One region of the Cupriavidus sp. C2SS-8b genome, then DNA from elsewhere that is predicted to be linked to it. Evidence: predicted binding sites of a transcription regulator. Region 1 holds the regulator's gene; each other region holds the start of a gene.
What was found. Region 1 encodes HrcA, which represses chaperone genes, less so after heat shock. Its sites were predicted from a motif close to TTAGCACTCNNNNNNNNNGAGTGCTAA; they were not measured.
Positions count from the first base shown of each region.

Region 2: rpoH (RNA polymerase sigma factor RpoH) is a predicted target of HrcA. The motif match lies at 4,287-4,313, and genes of this name have one in related genera.
Region 3: groES (co-chaperone GroES) is a predicted target of HrcA. The motif match lies at 4,171-4,197, and genes of this name have one in related genera.

Region 1 covers NZ_CP172716.1:1,203,947-1,209,883, reverse strand. Annotated here, with positions in the region: gene ACIGJB_RS05570 (phospholipase A) at 1-240, shown strand, start outside; gene ACIGJB_RS05565 (thioredoxin family protein) at 237-662, opposite strand; gene grpE (nucleotide exchange factor GrpE) at 763-1,317, opposite strand; gene ACIGJB_RS05555 (hypothetical protein) at 1,589-1,753, shown strand; gene ACIGJB_RS05550 (RNA-binding S4 domain-containing protein) at 1,825-2,220, opposite strand; gene hemH (ferrochelatase) at 2,217-3,332, opposite strand; gene hrcA (heat-inducible transcriptional repressor HrcA) at 3,416-4,456, opposite strand; gene ACIGJB_RS05535 (NAD kinase) at 4,569-5,486, shown strand; gene recN (DNA repair protein RecN) at 5,530-5,937, shown strand, end outside.
Region 2 covers NZ_CP172716.1:370,703-376,639, forward strand. Annotated here, with positions in the region: gene ACIGJB_RS01705 (SCO family protein) at 1-390, shown strand, start outside; gene ACIGJB_RS01710 (COX15/CtaA family protein) at 403-1,506, shown strand; gene cyoE (heme o synthase) at 1,503-2,438, shown strand; gene ACIGJB_RS01720 (SCO family protein) at 2,574-3,194, shown strand; gene rpoH (RNA polymerase sigma factor RpoH) at 3,278-4,207, opposite strand; gene ACIGJB_RS01730 (pirin family protein) at 4,556-5,431, shown strand; gene ybiB (DNA-binding protein YbiB) at 5,444-5,937, opposite strand, start outside.
Region 3 covers NZ_CP172716.1:2,644,201-2,650,137, forward strand. Annotated here, with positions in the region: gene ACIGJB_RS12235 (TadE/TadG family type IV pilus assembly protein) at 1-327, opposite strand, end outside; gene ACIGJB_RS12240 (pilus assembly protein TadG-related protein) at 337-1,572, opposite strand; gene groL (chaperonin GroEL) at 2,093-3,736, opposite strand; gene groES (co-chaperone GroES) at 3,787-4,077, opposite strand; gene ACIGJB_RS12255 (hypothetical protein) at 4,603-4,965, shown strand; gene ACIGJB_RS12260 (MltF family protein) at 5,117-5,937, shown strand, end outside.

The DNA of each region.
Region 1 (5,937 bases):
GACCTGGACCTGGCCTACGGCAAGGCGGATTCGTGGGAGTTTGCCGCCACGGTGCGCAAGGGCACGCGCAGCTGGTACGGCAGCGTCGACGCGCGCGTGACCTATCCGCTGGCGCGGCTCATACCGGGCACCGCCGGATACCTGATGGCCGGCTATTTCGCCGGCTATGGTGAAAGCCTGCTCGACTACAACCAGAAGGTGCCCTGGCAGTTCCGGCTGGGCTACGCACTGTCGCGCTAGCCGGCGAGCGGCTTGCCTTCCGACTTCAGGCGCGCGTTGGCCACCGCCGCGGCGAACTGGCCATGGCCGTGCCAGCCGGTCGCGCGGCCCAGCTTCTTGCCGTTCCGGAAAAACATGAAGACCGGAATGCCATGCAGGCCGAAACGCCGCCCGAGTTCCGGATGCGCATACACATTGGCATGCAGCCAGTGCAGGTCCAGGGCGCGGATCGGCCCGGGGTTGGCGAGCATGGCCTGCTTCGCCATTTCGCAGTTGAAACAGTCCACGCCCCAGAAGAACACGCACACCAGCTTGTCGCCCGCCGCGGCGATGGCGGTGTCGATCGAGGCCTCGTCCACGGCTTGCATGCCGAATGCATCAAAGGCGCGATGGTCCAGGTGCGCTTCGGATGATGGCGTGGTACCGGGTGCTGCGTCGCTCATGGCTTGCCTCCGTGAATGGCAAGACGCCCCGGGGCCAGAGTGGCGCCGGGGCGTCGAGGATGGTGTCCAGCGACCGTTCAGCCGCACCCGCGATCCCTGCTTACTTGGGTGCCGAAACCGTTACCAGCGCCGGGCGGAGCACGCGGTCGGCTATCATATAGCCGCGTTGGAGCACCGTCACGACGGTGTTGGCGTCCTGCTCGGAAGGCACCATCGAGATAGCCTGGTGGCGGTGCGGGTCGAACTTGTCGCCGACCGGGTTCAGTTCCACGATCTTGCCGCGCTCGAAGGCAGCGGCCAGCTGGCGCGCGGTCAGTTCGACGCCTTCGCGCAGCTTGGCGATATCGCCCGAACCGTCAGCCAGCGCAGCCTGCAGGCTGTCCATCACGGGCAGCAGGTTGTCGGCGAAATTCTCGATGGCGAACTTGTGCGCCTTGGACACGTCCTCCTGCGCCCGGCGGCGGATGTTCTCGCTTTCCGCCACGGAACGCACGTACATGTCGTAGTGCTCGCGCGCCTTGGCTTCCAGCGCGGCAAGCTGTGCCGCCACATCGTCCACGGCGGCAGTCTCCGGCGCGGCGGCCGCGGCGTTGATGGCCGCTTCGGCGGCGGACTCAGGCGTCGGGGTGGATGGCGTCTGCTTCTGTTCTTCCATGTCGATCCGTATCAATGCATTGTCGCGGCCGTCCGGTCAGGCCGCGGTGGGTAAATCGGCGTGTGTCCCGCTGATCTGGTGGCAACCCGACTTTTTTCAAGGGTGGTTGCAAAGAGACCCTGAAACACACCGTTACAAACGACCCCCTTGTGCAATCGCCCGCTTATTGCTTTGTTGCACTGCACTCACTAACATTCTTATCAAGAAAAATGACAAAAATAACGGGGGTCTGGAGTTGAATCACATTTGTGCCTCTTCCGAAAGGTTGGCCATGCACAAGCTTCCCATCGTGACGCTCTGCCTGCTTGCCGCGCTGTCATTCATGACAGTCTTCATCTGCCTGTCCGGCGCCATGACGCCGCGCGATACGGAGTATGGCAGCGGCAAGGCCGTCTTTAAGCATTACCTCGTCCAGTACGTCGGCGTCAACCAGTAGCACTACGCTGCCTGGCGTTAATCCTTCAACGCGGCCGTACCGGCGTTTGCCGGTCGGCCGCGTTGTCGCGTTCAGCGCCTGAAATCATCAATGCGCCGCCGGTCCTTTTTGGTAGGACGGCCCTGCAACTGCGACGACGGTTCTGGCTGGAAACGCCGCTGCTCGGCTTCGGTTTGACGACGGGCCTGGCTGGCCTCGGTTTCCGCATAGAGCGTCTGTGCCACCGGCGCCGGGCCGCGCGCCTGCGCAATGCCCTTCACCATCACCTCCCAGCGTTGCTGATGGGCCTCCAGCACGACCATGTCGCCCGGCCGGACTTCGCGGGAATTCTTGCACGGCTGGCCGTTGACCGTGACCTTGCCGCGCTCGACGGCCTCTGCCGCGAGCGAGCGGGTCTTGAAGAAACGTGCGCACCAGAGCCATTTGTCGATACGCAGGCGCGCATCGGGTTCGAAACTGACGTTCATGCTGCCGCTCCACGGGTCTGCGCGCGACTGCGGCGCGCTTCCAGTTCATGCGGATGCGGCACGTTCAGCGGCCAGCCCTGCAGGTGCTGCAAGGCAATCTCCGCCAGCGCCGCGATCCAGGCCTGGGCATCGTTCATGCACGGGATGAAGTGGAACTGCTTGCCGCCCGCCACCATGAACTCGGTCTGGCCCTCCATGGCAATCTCTTCGAGCGTCTCGATGCAGTCGGCGGGAAAGCCCGGGCAGAACACATCGACCCGGCCCGCGCCGACCTTGCCCAGTTCCGCCAGCGTCGGCGCCGTATAGGGCTGGAGCCATTCGGCCTTGCCGAAACGAGACTGGAACGTCACCTGATACTGACCCGGCTGGAGGCCCAGCGCGTCGCCCAGAAGGCGCCCGGTCTTGAGGCACTCGCAATGATAGGGATCGCCCAGTTCCAGCGTCCGGCGCGGCACGCCGTGGAAGGACAGGATCAGCTTGTCGCCGTGCGCGAAATCCGGCATGCCGTGCTGCGCCCAGTACGCGCCAACCTGCTGGTGCAGCGCCGAAATATAGGCAGGATGGTCATGGAAGTGCTTCACCAAGCGAAGCTCGGGCTGGTTACGCCACAGGCCAAGCACGCGGAACACCTCGTCGAACGCCGTGGCCGTGGTGGTGCCCGAGTATTGCGGATACATCGGCAGCACCAGCACCTGCTCCGTGCCCTGGCGGCGCAACGCTTCCAGCACGGATTCGACCGACGGATTGCCATAGCGCATCGCGCAGGCGACCGTGACCTCGTAGCCCTGCTGGTTCAGCAGGCGCTGCAGCGCATGCGCCTGGCGCTCGCTATATACCAGCAGCGGCGACCCGGTCATATGCGCCTCGCGCAGCCAGATCGACTCGTACTTGAGCGCCGAGGCGCGCGAGCGCAGCGGCAGGATCACTCCATGCAGCAGCGGCAGCCAGGCCAGGCGCGGGATCTCGACTACGCGCGGATCGGAAAGGAACTCCTTCAGGTAGCGCCCCACCGCCTTCGGGGTCGGTGCGTCGGGCGTGCCCAGGTTGACCAGCAGGATGGCCGTGCGCGGCGCCTGGCCGTGCTGATAGACCGGTTCGGGAGAAAACGTCATGTCGCTTCCGATGTGGCCGGGCGGCAGGATGCCGCCGGGCTGTGGAAATGGGGACGCAGACTGTGTGACCCGCTGGACGGGCCCTAGTTCTGGCTCAGTGCGCTCGACAGCAGCCGTGCCGTGATGTCGACAATCGGGATGACCCGCTCATAGGCCATGCGGGTCGGGCCAATCACCCCCAGCGTGCCGACGATCTGGCCATCCACCTCGTACGGCGCGGTGATCACGGCCATGTCTTCGAGCGGCACCAGCTGGCTTTCGCCGCCGATGAAAATCTGCACGCCCTGCGCGTGGCTGGACACGTCCAGCAGCTGGAGCAGGCTGGTCTTGTGCTCGAACACGTCGAACAGCCGGCGCAGCTTGTCCATGCTCGACGACAGGTCTTCCACCTCCAGCAGCTTGCGCTCGCCGCTGATGTAGACGTGGTCGTCCTCTTCTTCCATGGCGCTGCTGCCGGCCTCGACCGCCGCCTGCATCAGTTGCGACATGTCGCGCCGCAGGTCGCGCAACTCCACGCGCAGGTGGTCGCGCACGGCGTCAAAGCTCATGCCCGCGTAATGCGCGTTGAAGAAATTCGCCGCTTCGATGAGCTGCGCGGGGGTGTACGGCAGTTCCGTCTGGATGATCCGGTTCTGCACATCGCCCTCCGGGCTGACGATGATCAGCAGGATGCGCTTGTCCGACAGCCGCATGAACTCGATCTGCCGGAACGACTGCGCGCGCCGCGGTGTCATGATCACGCCGGCAAAGTGCGAGAGGTTGGACAAGGTCCGCGCGGCCGCCGTGATCACGCGCTGCGGGCCAAGCTGCTGCTGGCCGCCGAGCTGGCCCTGGATCTGCCCGGCCAGCTCCGTCATTTCCATGCCGCCGCGTTCGATCGGCTTGACGGTCAGCATGGTATCGACGAACAGGCGATACCCGCGCGGCGTGGGAATCCGTCCCGCGGAAGTATGCGGGCTTGAGATAAAGCCCATTTCCTCCAGATCGGACATCACATTGCGGATGGTGGCCGGCGACAGGTCCAGCCCGGAATACCGGGACAGGGTCCGGGAGCCGACCGGCTGCCCTTCGGCAATGTAGCGCTCAATCAGGGTCTTGAGCAGCGTTTTCGAACGTTCATCCATGATGCCCCGATTTTACGCAAGTTTTACCGCTTCGGGCGTCCGGGCGGCCCCCGCCACATGGCGCGTCCGCCCCATGCTGGCAACGGTCACGGCGGTATGGTCTAATCCCCGCATGTCTGCCCCCCCCAAAACCAGCGCCCTGCGCACCCCGTTCAAGACCGTGGCCCTCGTGGGCCGGTACTCGACTGCCGGCATCGAAGGTCCGCTGGAGGAGCTCGCCTCGTACATTCTGCGCAATGGCCAGGATGTCGTGTTCGAGCGCGAGACCGCGCAGGCCACGGGGCTGACCGGCTATCCGGCACTGACTGCCGAGGAAATCGGCCGGGAGGCCGACGTCGCCGTGGTGCTGGGCGGCGACGGCACGCTGCTCGGGCTTGCCCGCCAGCTTGCCGGCCACAACGTGCCGCTGATTGGCGTCAACCACGGCCGGCTCGGCTTCATGACGGATATCCCGCTCGAAGACGTGCAGACGGTGCTGCCGGACATGCTCGAAGGCCGCTACGAGGCCGAGACCCGGCTGCTGCTGGAATCCAGCGTCGTGCGCGACGACAGCCGCATCTTCTCGGCGCTGGCCCTGAACGACGTGGTCGTCAACCGTTCGGGCATTTCCGGCATGGTCGAACTGGCCGTGTCGGTGGACGGCTACTTCATGTACAACCAGCGTTCGGACGGCCTGATCGTCTCGACCGCCACGGGTTCGACCGCCTATGCGCTGTCCGCGGGCGGCCCAATCCTCCATCCGACGCTGTCAGGCCTGGTGCTGGTGCCGATCGCCCCGCACTCGCTGTCCAACCGGCCCATCGTGCTGCCGCAAGATGCCGAGGTGACCATCGAGGTGGCGACCGCGCGCGACGCCAGTGTCAACTTCGACATGCAGTCGCTCACGTCGCTGCTGCCGGGCGACCGCATCGTCGTGCGGCGCTCGAAGAAGACCATCCAGCTGCTGCACCCGGTGGGCTACAACTACTACGCCACGCTGCGCAAGAAGCTGCACTGGCACGAGTACCCGACCGAGGATAACCGCCTTTGAGCGGGCCACCCCCTCGCACCGATCCAACCCTTTCACCGCCACGATGCTGCGCAGCCTGTCCATCCGCGATTTCGTCATCGTCGATACGCTCGACCTCGATTTCCAGTCCGGCTTCACGGTCTTCACCGGCGAAACCGGCGCCGGCAAATCGATCCTGATCGACGCGCTGGCGCTGGTGCTGGGCGAACGCGCCGACGCCGGCATCGTGCGAGAAGGCGCCACGCGCGCCAGCATCAGCGCCACCTTCTCGACGCACGCGGCCCTCGACGCCTGGCTCGACGAGCGTGAACTGGGCGGCGAGGACGACGGCGGCATGCGCACAGTGCTGCTGCGGCGCACGGTCGACGCCGGCGGCCGCAGCAAGGCCTTCATCAACGGCGCCGCCGCGACGCTGGCCCAGTTGCGCGAGGTCGGCGACCAGCTGGTCGATATCCATGGCCAGCATGCCCAC
Region 2 (5,937 bases), 830 kb from region 1:
TTCCGCGGCAAGTGGCTGCTGGTAACGACCGATCCGTCCGCCTGCGGCGAAGCGTGCGCAAAGAAGCTGTTCACCATCCGCCAGATCCGCGCTGGCCAGGGCCAGGACCGCGAACGGATCGTGCCGGTCTGGCTGATCACGGATGAGGGTGCCGTCGACGAACGCCTGTCGGCCGCCTACAACGAGCCGTATGCCGGCGTGCGCTTCCTGCGCATCGCGCCTGACGTGGCGCGCCAATGGCTGCCCGCGGCCGAGGGCGGGCATATCGAAGACACCATCTTCCTGGTCGACCCGCTCGGCAACCTGATGATGCGCTTCCCGAAAGACCCCGACCCCAAGAAGATGAGCGGCGACCTCAAGAAGCTGCTTCGGGTCTCGCGCATCGGCTGAGGGACGACTGGCATGCTGCTTCAACTCGCCATCATCGGCGTCCTGATCGCGCTGTTCCCGATCTCTTACGTGCTGGTCCGCGGCGACCGCAACAAGTACCGCAAGCTGGTCTGGATCACCGCGTTCCTGACGCTTGACCTGATCATGTTCGGCAGCTTCACGCGGCTGACCGATTCCGGCCTCGGCTGCCCGGACTGGCCGGGCTGCTACGGCCATTCCAACCCGCACGCGGCGATGGAGCCGATCCACGCTGCCCAGACCGCGCTGCCCAGCGGCCCGGTGACGCTGGCCAAGGCGTGGATCGAGATGATCCACCGCTATTTCGCCATGGCGGTGGGCGTGCTGATCATCACGCTGATGGTGCTGGCGTGGGTCAAGCGCAAGGAACTGAAGCAGTCGCCGTGGTTCGCCACCAGTGTGCTGCTGCTGGTGTGCGTGCAGGGCGCGTTCGGCGCCTTCACGGTGACGATGAAGCTGCAGCCGATCATCGTCGTGACGCACCTGCTGCTCGGCATGAGCCTGCTGGCGGCGCTGATCTGGCTCGGCTCGCGCAATGATCCGCCGCATGCTGTCGCGCCGCAGGCCGGGGCGTTGCGCTGGCCCGCGCGCGTGGCGCTGCTGCTGCTGATAATCCAGATCTTCCTGGGCGGCTGGGTCAGTACCAACTACGCGGTGATGGCGTGCACCGATTTCCCGCTGTGCAACGGCCAGCTGGTGCCCGAGATGGATTTCACGCACGGCTTCACGCTATGGCGGCAGCTCGGCATGACGGCTGATGGCGACTACATACCGCATGCGGCGCTGGTGGCGATCCACTGGGTGCACCGCTGCTTCGCCGTGGTCGTGCTGGGCTACCTGGCGTGGTTCGGCCTGCGCGCACGCAGGCTTGAAGGGCTGGGCGGCACGTCGCGCTGGCTGCTGGCCGCGCTGGCGCTGCAACTGGCGACCGGACTCTCGAACATCGTGCTCGACTGGCCGCTGGTGGCCGCCGTGCTCCACAACGGCGGCGCGGCGGTGCTCCTGCTGCTGCTGGTGCGACTCAACTACAATATAGGGCTCGCGACCCGACGCGCCGACGCTGCCTCCAGCGTGCCGGCTGCCGCTCGCGCCACATGAAAGACAAACTCCCTCCCGTGGTTACTGCAACACAACCCCATCCCGTGGGCCGGCTGCGTCACCTGGCTCGCCAATATGCCGCCCTGACCAAGCCGCGCGTCACGCAGCTCGCGGTGTTCTGCGCCATTATCGGCATGTTCCTGGCCACGCCGGGCATGGTGCCCTGGCGCGTGCTGATCGGCGGCGCCGCAGGCATCTGGCTGCTGGCCGGGGCCGCGTTCGCGATCAATTGCCTGGTCGAGCAGAAGATTGACGCGCTGATGCGCCGCACCGCCTGGCGCCCGTCGGCCACCGGCGAGATCACCACCACCCAGACGCTGATCTTCTCGGCCGTGCTGGGCGGCGCCGGCATGTGGCTGCTGCATGTGTTCGCCAACGACCTGACGATGTGGCTGACCTTCGCCACCTTCCTTGGCTATGCCGTCGTCTACACCATCCTGCTCAAGCCGGCCACGCCGCAGAACATCGTCATCGGCGGCCTGTCGGGCGCCATGCCGCCGGCGCTGGGCTGGGCGGCCGTGGCCAACGACGTGCCGGCCGAGGCCTGGTTCCTGGTGCTGATCATCTTCACCTGGACCCCGCCGCATTTCTGGGCGCTGGCCTTGTACCGCCGCGCCGACTACGCCAAGTCGGGCCTGCCGATGCTGCCGATCACGCACGGCGAGAAGTACACGCTGCTCAATATCCTGCTGTACACGCTGGTCATGATCGCCGCGACGCTGCTGCCTTTTGTGTATGGCATGTGCGGCTATATCTACCTGGCCAGCGCGCTGGTACTGGGTGTCTGGTTCCTGAAGTACTCGTGGACGCTGTACCGCAATTACTCCGACGAACTGGCGCAGCGCACCTTCCGCTTCTCGATCCTGTACCTGTCGATCCTGTTCGCGGCTTTGCTCGTCGATCACTACTTCAAGTTCGTGCCGCAGATCTGAGCGGCACCATTGTTCGCGGCCTGCGGCATCTTGTCGCGGCCGCCGTGCCGCACGGCGCGGATGGGCGATACTGTGTGCTGCCCTCGCCATCGCGCGCCACCGCAGTCTTGCCGGCGCCCCGACTTCCAATCTCGCATGAACAAGCCAAGCCAATCTTCCGGGCTCCTCGCCTCGTTCCGCCGTTTTGCCGCGCTGGCCCTCCTGGCGCTGGCGCTTGCCGCCTGCGGCCAGCAGAAGGCCTCGTTCCGCAACGTCGACATCAGCGGCGGCGCTGACTTCGGCAAGGATTTTTCGCTGACCGACCACAACGGCAAGGTCCGCACGATCGCCGACTTCAAGGGCAAGGTCGTGGTGATGTTCTTCGGCTACACGCATTGTCCCGACGTCTGCCCGACCACCATGGCCGAACTCAAGGCGGTGATGGAGCAGCTCGGCCCGGACGCCGACAAGGTGCAGGTGCTGTTCGTCACGGTCGATCCGGAGCGCGATACGCAGGCGCTGCTGGCGCAGTACGTGCCGGCGTTCGATCCGCGCTTCCTGGGCATGCGGCCGGCCGACGAGGCGGCGCTGCAGAAGGTCGCCAAGGATTTCAAGGTGTACTACGCGAAGGTGCCGGGTTCTTCGCCGAACAACTACACGATGGATCACTCGGCCGGCAGCTACGTGTTCGACCCGGAAGGGCGGCTGCGGCTGTTCATCCGCCACGGGCAGGGGCCGGAGCCGATCGCTCACGATATCAAGCAGCTGCTGTCCTGAGCGCAGCGCGGGAATGAAAAAAGGCCGGTCCAGTGGACCGGCCTTTTGCATGGCGCCAGCGGTTGCCCGGGGCGCGGCGGCGATCAGGCAAATGCCTGCAGTGCGCCCTTCATCTTCTTCATGGCGGCCGCCTCGATCTGGCGAATCCGTTCGGCCGATACGCCGAATTCATCGGCCAGCTCATGCAGCGTGGCGCCACCCGAGCCATCATCCTCGACGTTTAGCCAGCGCGCCTCGATGATGCGGCGGCTGCGGTCGTCCAGGCGCGTCAGCGCTTCTTCCAGCCCCTCGACCTGCATGCGGTCGTGACGCTTGGCTTCCAGCACGCGCGTGGGCTCGTTGTGGTTGTCCGCCAGGTAGGCGATCGGGGCGAAGTCTTCCTCGCCGTCTTCGATTTGCCCTTCCAGCGCGAGATCGCCACCCGACAGGCGGGTTTCCATCTCCATCACTTCTTCCGGCTTGACGTTGAGCTCGCGCGCAACGGCTTCGATCTGCTCCGGCGTGAAGGTATGGGCGCCCTTCTTGTGGCTGCGCAGGTTGAAGAACAGCTTGCGCTGGGCCTTGGTGGTCGCCACCTTGACCATGCGCCAGTTCTTCAGCACATACTCGTGGATCTCGGCCTTGATCCAGTGCATCGCATACGACACCAGGCGCACGCCCTGGTCCGGGTTGAAGCGCTTCACGGCCTTCATCAGGCCGATATTGCCTTCCTGGATCAGGTCGGCGTGCGGCAGGCCATACCCGAGGTACTGGCGTGCGATCGACACCACCAGGCGCAGGTGGGACATCACCAGCTGGCGTGCGGCATCAACGGAATCATGGTCGCGCAGTTCGCGCGCGAGACGCTGCTCTTCCTCGGCGGTCAGCAGGGGAATGCGGTGGATGGCCTGGATATAGCTTTCCAGGTTGCCCACGGTGGCCGGGAAGGTCAATGCAAAGCTTCCAGCCAGCTTGGGCGCCGTCGGCAGACGGCTGTTCAGCACGGTTTGGTCGGCAGGCAAGACTGCGTTCACTCAATTACTCCTTTCGCATCCGGCGGTTCGGTTGCCGGTGTGCCGCTCCGGATGGGAAGGCACAGCATTGCAACACATCTTAGCACTCAAGCCGGGTGAGTGCTAATTGGAGTCCCTAACGGCCTGATAGTTCCTGATGATTGTCATCTATGTTCAGATAGTGTTATGCGCAACAAGATACTCAGACTGCATATCCGGTGCTCGGATATCCTGAGTTAGAGGGCCGCGCGGGCCCTCGGTTCGCACTCGCCGGCGGGATACAGTATTGCGCCAGCCGCTACACTGACAGTGCTGTCACGAGCACCGTCACGGCGTGCACAAGAGCCTGCTTCAAGATCCGGAGGAGCTATGTCTGCCATCGAACACCTGCTCAAGCCCCATGTGCGGGACCTGGGCGATTTCACCGTGCGTCGCCTGCTGCCAGCCGCTGCCGCCCAGACCGTCGGCCCGTTCATCTTCTTCGACCATATGGGTCCGGTGACGCTGCCGCCTGGCCACGGTGCCGATGTGCGGCCGCATCCGCATATCGGCCTGGCCACGGTGACTTACCTGTTCGACGGCGAGATCATGCACCGCGACAGCCTTGGCAGCGAGCAGCTCATTCGCCCCGGCGACGTCAACTGGATGACCGCCGGCAACGGCATTGTCCATTCGGAGCGTTCGCCCGAGACCGTGCGCGAAGCCGGCGCGCGCCTGCATGGCATCCAGACCTGGGTGGCATTACCGAAGGACCATGAGACCGTGGCGCCGTCGTTCTTCCATCATCCCGGTGCCACGCTGCCGAAGATCGAACAGCCGGGCGTGCGCATGACGGTGATTGCCGGAGATGCCTTTGGCAAGACATCGCCAGTCAAGGTATTCAGCCGCACGCTGTACGTGGCGATTGAACTCGATGCCGGCGCGAGCGTGGAGATTCCGCCGGAGCATGCCGAGCGGGGCATCTATCCGGTCGACGGCAGCGTGGCGCTCGACGGCGAAGCGCTGCCGGCCGAGCATATGGTCGTGCTGACGCCTGGCCAGGCTGCCACCCTGACGGCCACCGCGCCGTCGCGCGTGATGCTGCTGGGCGGAGATCCGACCGACGGTCACCGCTTTATCTTCTGGAACTTCGTCGCCAGCAGCAAGGAAGCGATCGAGGCGGCTTCGCAGCGCTGGGAGGATGACGGCTTTCCTCATGTCCCCGGCGAGACCGAACGCATTCCGCTGCCGCCGCGCAAGACCTGAAGCGCCTGCGGGTCAGAGCGGACTGGCCCAGGCCACGCGCGTGCCCTGACGCAGGCATTCCTGGATGGCGCGCACCTGCGTTGCGATCGGCGCGGGCACCGGCACTGCTCCGTCCAGCACCTTGCGCGTCCAGGCCGCCGTGTCGGCCACGTCGCTGCCCTGGGGCAGCTCGGGCACATCGGCAATCGATCCGCTGGTCGGGTCAACCAGCGTCTGCTGGTGCCCGTCATGCAGCCAGTCGATGCGGCTGCCGCGGCGCGCATCGGCCACCACCTCGCCTTCGGTGCCGCGGGCCAGCAGCACATTGGCGGGCTCGTGCGAGAAATAGTCCGTCAGCGTTTCTCGGTATTCCGGGTGCGTGTAGCTGTACAGGCGCAAGGCCTCGGCCGGCGAATGCGAGCCGACCGGCTGCAGCATCTTGGCCACGGTGTGCGACGAATTGCGCAGGCCGATGACCATGCGCCGGTCCAGCAACTGCGACAGGCCCGGCGAGAGCACATCCACGG
Region 3 (5,937 bases), 1.4 Mb from region 1:
GCCCTGCCCCATATTGGAGGTACACGTCGGATCGGCGGCATCGCAAATGCTGACCATGCCCGTAGTCAGGCCCGGCACCAGCGTCGCCTGGTTATTGGTCACCACCGGAGTCCCATAAACCACCAACTGCTGTGCCATGGCATGCGCCGCCGCGTTGCCTGCCGCCTGCGTGCTCAGGTAGCGGGCCGCGTCACGCACGGACTTCGCCAGCGTGTTGTACGTATAGATGGCCCGACCGAACTCTGTGACCGCAAAACAGATCGCCAGCAGCAATGAGATCGTGATGGCAAACTCGATGAGCGCCACGCCTTTCTGTCGCTGTTTCATCGACTCCCCCTACTGTACGAGTGCCGGAATCATGGGGCCGAAATTGCCGCCGGCCAGGCCGTTGGTCGTGCAAGGACTGCTGATGCTCGCGGCGTTACCAAGGTATTCGAACTGCACCGTATCGGTTGGACCGCTGATTGGCTGCAACATGAGCATGCAGGCAAAATCAGCCACCTTCGATGAGGAAACAACCGGCACGATGACAAGGCGACGGCTCATCCCCAGCTTGGCGATGTCCCCCGTGCTGCCCGGTGAGGCAAGGTTCTTGTAGCCGCCCTTCATGTTGAGGCCAGTAATGTTGTCGCCGGCGTTTACATCCGTGCCTGTATCTGCATAGCTCGCAAACGTGAGCCGCTTGGCTTTGAAGTTAACCGCAGTCGGGTCGGCTCCGCCGGATGGGCCGTTATACGCGTTCCTGCCATTGGGCCAGTTCTTGATCGTGTAGGCATAGCCTGTGAAATCAGGCCGCAACGTCTGCATGTCTCCATTGTTCTTGTAGATGCCGAAGCGGCCGTTCCACTGATCGTCGACAGCGACTTTCGCGCCCGGGGTCCGCAGCGTATCGTTGACCTTGGAATTGCAATACCCGACCGACATCTCGTTCTTTGTCTCATTGGCGTTGGTCGAGCCATCAAGGTTGTACCAGCCCATTTCCCCGGGACCAGCCGTCTTCGTCCCGTCATAGAGTACGGTCACCCAGTCGCCAACCGCGAAGCCATAGTCGGGTGAAGTCCCACCGGTTCTCGGGAGCAGCCCAACAGGGATGGGGCAAGTGCTCTGGGCATGCGTACGCGTGGCAACGCCTACGGCCGCCACCGCATTACTGGTCGGCCCACCCACCATCTGGATGAGATAAGCCACGATCCCACTGGTCAAATGATTGCACTTGGCGTAGCGCGCATTGGCCACCGGCGTGAAGGTCGAACTGAACGCGCCGGTGAGCGTGTCGCTGAACGTGACATCCGTGTCAATGAGTGATGCCGATGCCTTCTGGTATTGAACCTTGTTGGCGTTCCCGGCGGTCAGGCCGGCGCTCGTCCCCCGTGTCAGGGCATCCGCGGCACCATCAAGTTCTTGTGCCGCCGCCAGCGCGCAGCTGTCGACGGCTGACTGCAGCTCGGTCTTGGCGACGAACATGGCCCCAAGGTCGATGACCAGGCCGGCCATGCCCAGCAGCACGGCAAGGGTCAGGCCCACAATCGGAAGAATGACCCCTCTTTCCTTCTTGTTGTCGTACCTGGACATATGGCTTCGCCCTTGGATAATCATGTGAGCACGATGGGGCGAATTGCGGGAACGGGTCCGAATAGCCATTGCCCCGGCGAAACTTCCCAAGCCCTACCGACGTACATGCATTCTTGGCGATGCGTACGGCGATTGGTATCGATCCAATGGCGGAACGGGCCGCAGGCTGTCAGCCAAGAAGCGATCAAGAAATGAAACGCAGGAACGAGAACGCAGGAGGCAGTGAGGGCTGGCGTGCGCCCCGCGACCAGACAAGGTCGGCGTAGCCGGCTCAATAGTGCCAGTGGATGCACTTAAGCAAACGCCTTGCCGTATTGAGGTACCCCTGCTGCCCCGGGCAAGTCCGCAGCATGTTGCAGACTTGATTCATACCTCTGGCGAAGGGCGCGGCCGCGTCGAGTCAAACCGCACGCGCGCCAACATGACCTCCCCCAAATAAAAACCCCCGCAAGCCTTCGCTTGCGGGGGTTTTTTCAGACAGCCTGCCGCCCCTCCCGGGCCGGCAGTCAGTCGGCCTGATTTACATCATGCCTTCCATGCCGCCCATGCCGCCCATACCACCCGGCATTGCCGGAGCCGATTCTTCCTTCGGCGATTCGGCAACGGCGCAGTCGGTGGTCAGCATCAGCGAAGCCACCGAAGCGGCGTTCTGCAGTGCGGTGCGGGTGACCTTGGTCGGGTCCAGCACGCCCATTTCCACCAGGTCGCCGTACTCGCCCGAAGCCGCGTTGTAGCCGTAGTTGCCCTTGCCTTCGATAACCTTGGCAACAACAACCGAAGCTTCTTCGCCAGCGTTCAGCACGATCTGGCGCAGCGGCTCTTCCATGGCGCGCAGCACGATTTTGATACCGGCGTTCTGGTCCGGGTTTTCACCGGTCAGTGCCGAGATCGCAGCGCGGGCACGCAGCAGGGCCACACCGCCGCCGGGGACGATGCCTTCTTCCACCGCAGCGCGGGTGGCGTGCAGGGCGTCTTCCACGCGGGCCTTCTTTTCCTTCATTTCGACTTCGGTGGCAGCGCCAACCTTGATCACGGCAACACCGCCGGCCAGCTTGGCCACGCGCTCTTGCAGCTTCTCACGGTCGTAGTCCGAGGTCGCTTCTTCGATCTGGGCGCGGATCTGCTTCACGCGGCCTTCGATCGCACCAGCATCGCCGGCGCCGTCGATGATGATGGTGTTTTCCTTGCCGATCTCGATGCGCTTGGCTTGGCCCAGGTCGTTCAGGGTCGCCTTTTCCAGCGTCAGGCCGATTTCTTCGGCGATGACGGTGCCGCCGGTCAGGATGGCGATGTCTTCCAGCATGGCTTTGCGGCGGTCGCCGAAGCCCGGAGCCTTGACGGCGGCGGTCTTCAGGATGCCACGGATGTTGTTGACCACCAGGGTCGCCAGGGCTTCGCCTTCGACGTCTTCAGCGATGATCAGCAGCGGGCGGCCAGCCTTGGCCACTTGCTCCAGCACCGGCAGCAGGTCGCGGATGTTCGACACCTTCTTGTCGAACAGCAGCACGAACGGGCTGTCCAGCTGGACAACCTGCTTTTCCGGGTTGTTGATGAAGTACGGCGACAGGTAGCCGCGGTCGAACTGCATGCCTTCCACGACTTCCAGCTCGTCGGCCAGCGACTTGCCGTCTTCGACGGTGATCACGCCTTCCTTGCCGACCTTGTCCATGGCTTCGGCAATGCGCTCACCGATCGAGGTGTCGCTGTTGGCCGAGATCGCGCCAACCTGGGCGATTTCCTTGCTGGTGGTGGTCGGCTTGCTGACCTTCTTCAGCTCTTCCACGGCGGCGGCGACAGCCTTGTCGATGCCGCGCTTCAGGTCCATCGGGTTCATGCCGGCGGCGACGAACTTCATGCCTTCGCGCACGATCGACTGGGCCAGAACGGTTGCGGTGGTGGTACCGTCACCGGCGTTGTCGCTGGTCTTGGAAGCCACTTCCTTGACCATCTGGGCGCCCATGTTCTGCAGCTTGTCCTTCAGCTCGATTTCCTTGGCCACGGACACGCCGTCCTTGGTCACGGTCGGGCCGCCGAAGCTGCGCTCCAGCACCACGTTGCGGCCCTTCGGACCCAGCGTAACCTTCACTGCGTTGGCGAGGATGTTCACGCCTTCGACCATCTTGGCACGGGCGGCGTCGCCAAATACTACGTCTTTTGCTGCCATGTTCTGATTCTCCTAATTCGGTACGGTGCTAGTCGTCAACAAGTAACGGATTACTTGTTCACCACGGCCATGATGTCTTCTTCGCGCATGACCAGCAGTTCCTGGCCATCGACCTTCACGCCCTGGCCGGCATACTTGCCGAACAGCACACGGTCACCCACCTTGACGTCGAGGGCAATGTTGTTGCCCTTGTCATCCTTCTTGCCCGGGCCGATGGCCAGCACTTCGCCTTGATCCGGCTTCTCGGCGGCGTTGTCGGGAATCACGATACCGGACGCGGTCTTGGTTTCGTTGTCCAGACGCTTCACGATCACACGGTCGTGCAAAGGACGCAGATTCATACGGGACTCCTAGATACAAAAGTGAGTTTTGATTCACAAGCAAGCCGCGATCAGGTTCGGCGGCCGCGGAATTTCGGGTACCGCAGGAGGCTGTTAGCACTCACCCCCAGCGAGTGCTAATTATAGGGACGGGGTATGGCCATTTCAAGACAGGGAGTTGATGCGGGTTTTCCCTTGGTCGGCGTGGGACGGGCTTTTGCGGGCTTCGCGCCGGCTTAAACAGTCCGCGGACCAGCGATCATGAGCGTCTAATAAGGCGCCCAACAAGATCTCACGCACCACCAACATCCCCAAGGCAATCGGTTCGCCGGGACAAAAAGTGACGCACCTGCATATCGGGGCCTCCAAGGCACATCCCTGTCAGACATCGTCCCCCAACCCATTCGGCGCAACCCCGACATCCCCATTCCCGGCGGCCCGATAAATTGGTCCCTGCGCTCGAACGCTGCTGGACACAGGTGCCGCAACCGCCCCCGTGGCTCAGCATGCCGGTCGCATCCGACAACAACCCTGATGAGGTTCCCAATGGATCAACAAAAGCCCGTCCGTCCGACCCATGTGGCCGGCGCGCTCGTCGCGGTCCTGGCCGGTCTGAGTTGTGCCGCCGCCTTTGCCCAGACTCCCGCCACCCAGACTCCCGCTACCCAACCTGCGCCAGCCGGTGCGCAAGGCGTACCCCCTGGCATGACGCAGATCGAACCACCGAAGGACCCGCTGGTGGAGCGCCGCGAGGCGCGTAAGAAGGCGGCCGATGAATACAAGGCCACCAAGAAAACTGCCAAGGGCGAGTACAAGCAGGACGTCAACGCCGCCAAGCAGGAACGCAAGGCCGAGAACCAGGCCGCGGATGCCGCCGCGCGCCAGGAACTTACCGCGCCGAAGCAATAGCAAAGCACATCCGCTTCGCCGGCAGTGGACTGGCAAGCCACTGCCGGCGCTGCCGTCGCCGGCCGCCTCACGGCCGGCTTGCACCGGGCCGTTTCCGCACTAGACTCCAGTAGCACGCGCCGCCGGCACTCGCGCAGCGGCTGCGCTCGACATGCCCGCTCTCCGCTTGCCCTCCAAGCTGGCCGGCCTCTTCCTGCAAGGCCTGGTGGGCGCAGCGTGCTGCTTCGGCCCGCTTGCCGCCGCACAGCAAAAGTCCGCACCAGCCTCCGCGCCGATTGCGGCGCCCGCCACAAAATCCGACGCCGCCGCCGTACGCGGACTCAGCCTGGCCAACAAACCGTGGAAAGGCGATTTCGATGCCATGGTCGAGCGCCGGGTCATCCGCGTGCTGGTGCCCTATAGCCGCACGCTGTACTTCAGCGACAAGGGCCACGAATCCGGCCTGACGGCCGGACTGGTGCGGGACTTCGAGCGCTACCTGAACAAGACCTACGCCAGCCGCCTCGGCAAGCGCCCACTGACGGTCATCATCATCCCGACCACGCGCGACCGGCTGCTGCCCGACCTGGCCGCCGGCCTGGGCGACATTGCCGCCGGCAACCTGACCGAGACCGAATCCCGGCTCAGGCTGGTCGACTTCATCGCGCCGCGCGACCGCAAGGCGGTGCGCGAACTGGTCGTCACCGGACCCAAGGCACCCGCGCTGTCGAGCCTGGTCGACCTGTCCGGCAAGACCGTGCATGTGCGGCGCACCAGCAGCTACTACGACAGCCTGACGGCCCTGAACGACAGCCTGCGCCAGACCGGCAAGGCTCCCGTGAAACTGGTGCTGCTGCCCGACGCGCTCGAAGACGAAGATGCCATGGAGATGGTCAATGCCGGGCTGCTGCAGATCATCGTGGTGGACGACTGGAAAGCCGCAATGTGGGCGCAGATCCTGCCCAACATCAAGGTGCGCACGGACCTCGTGCT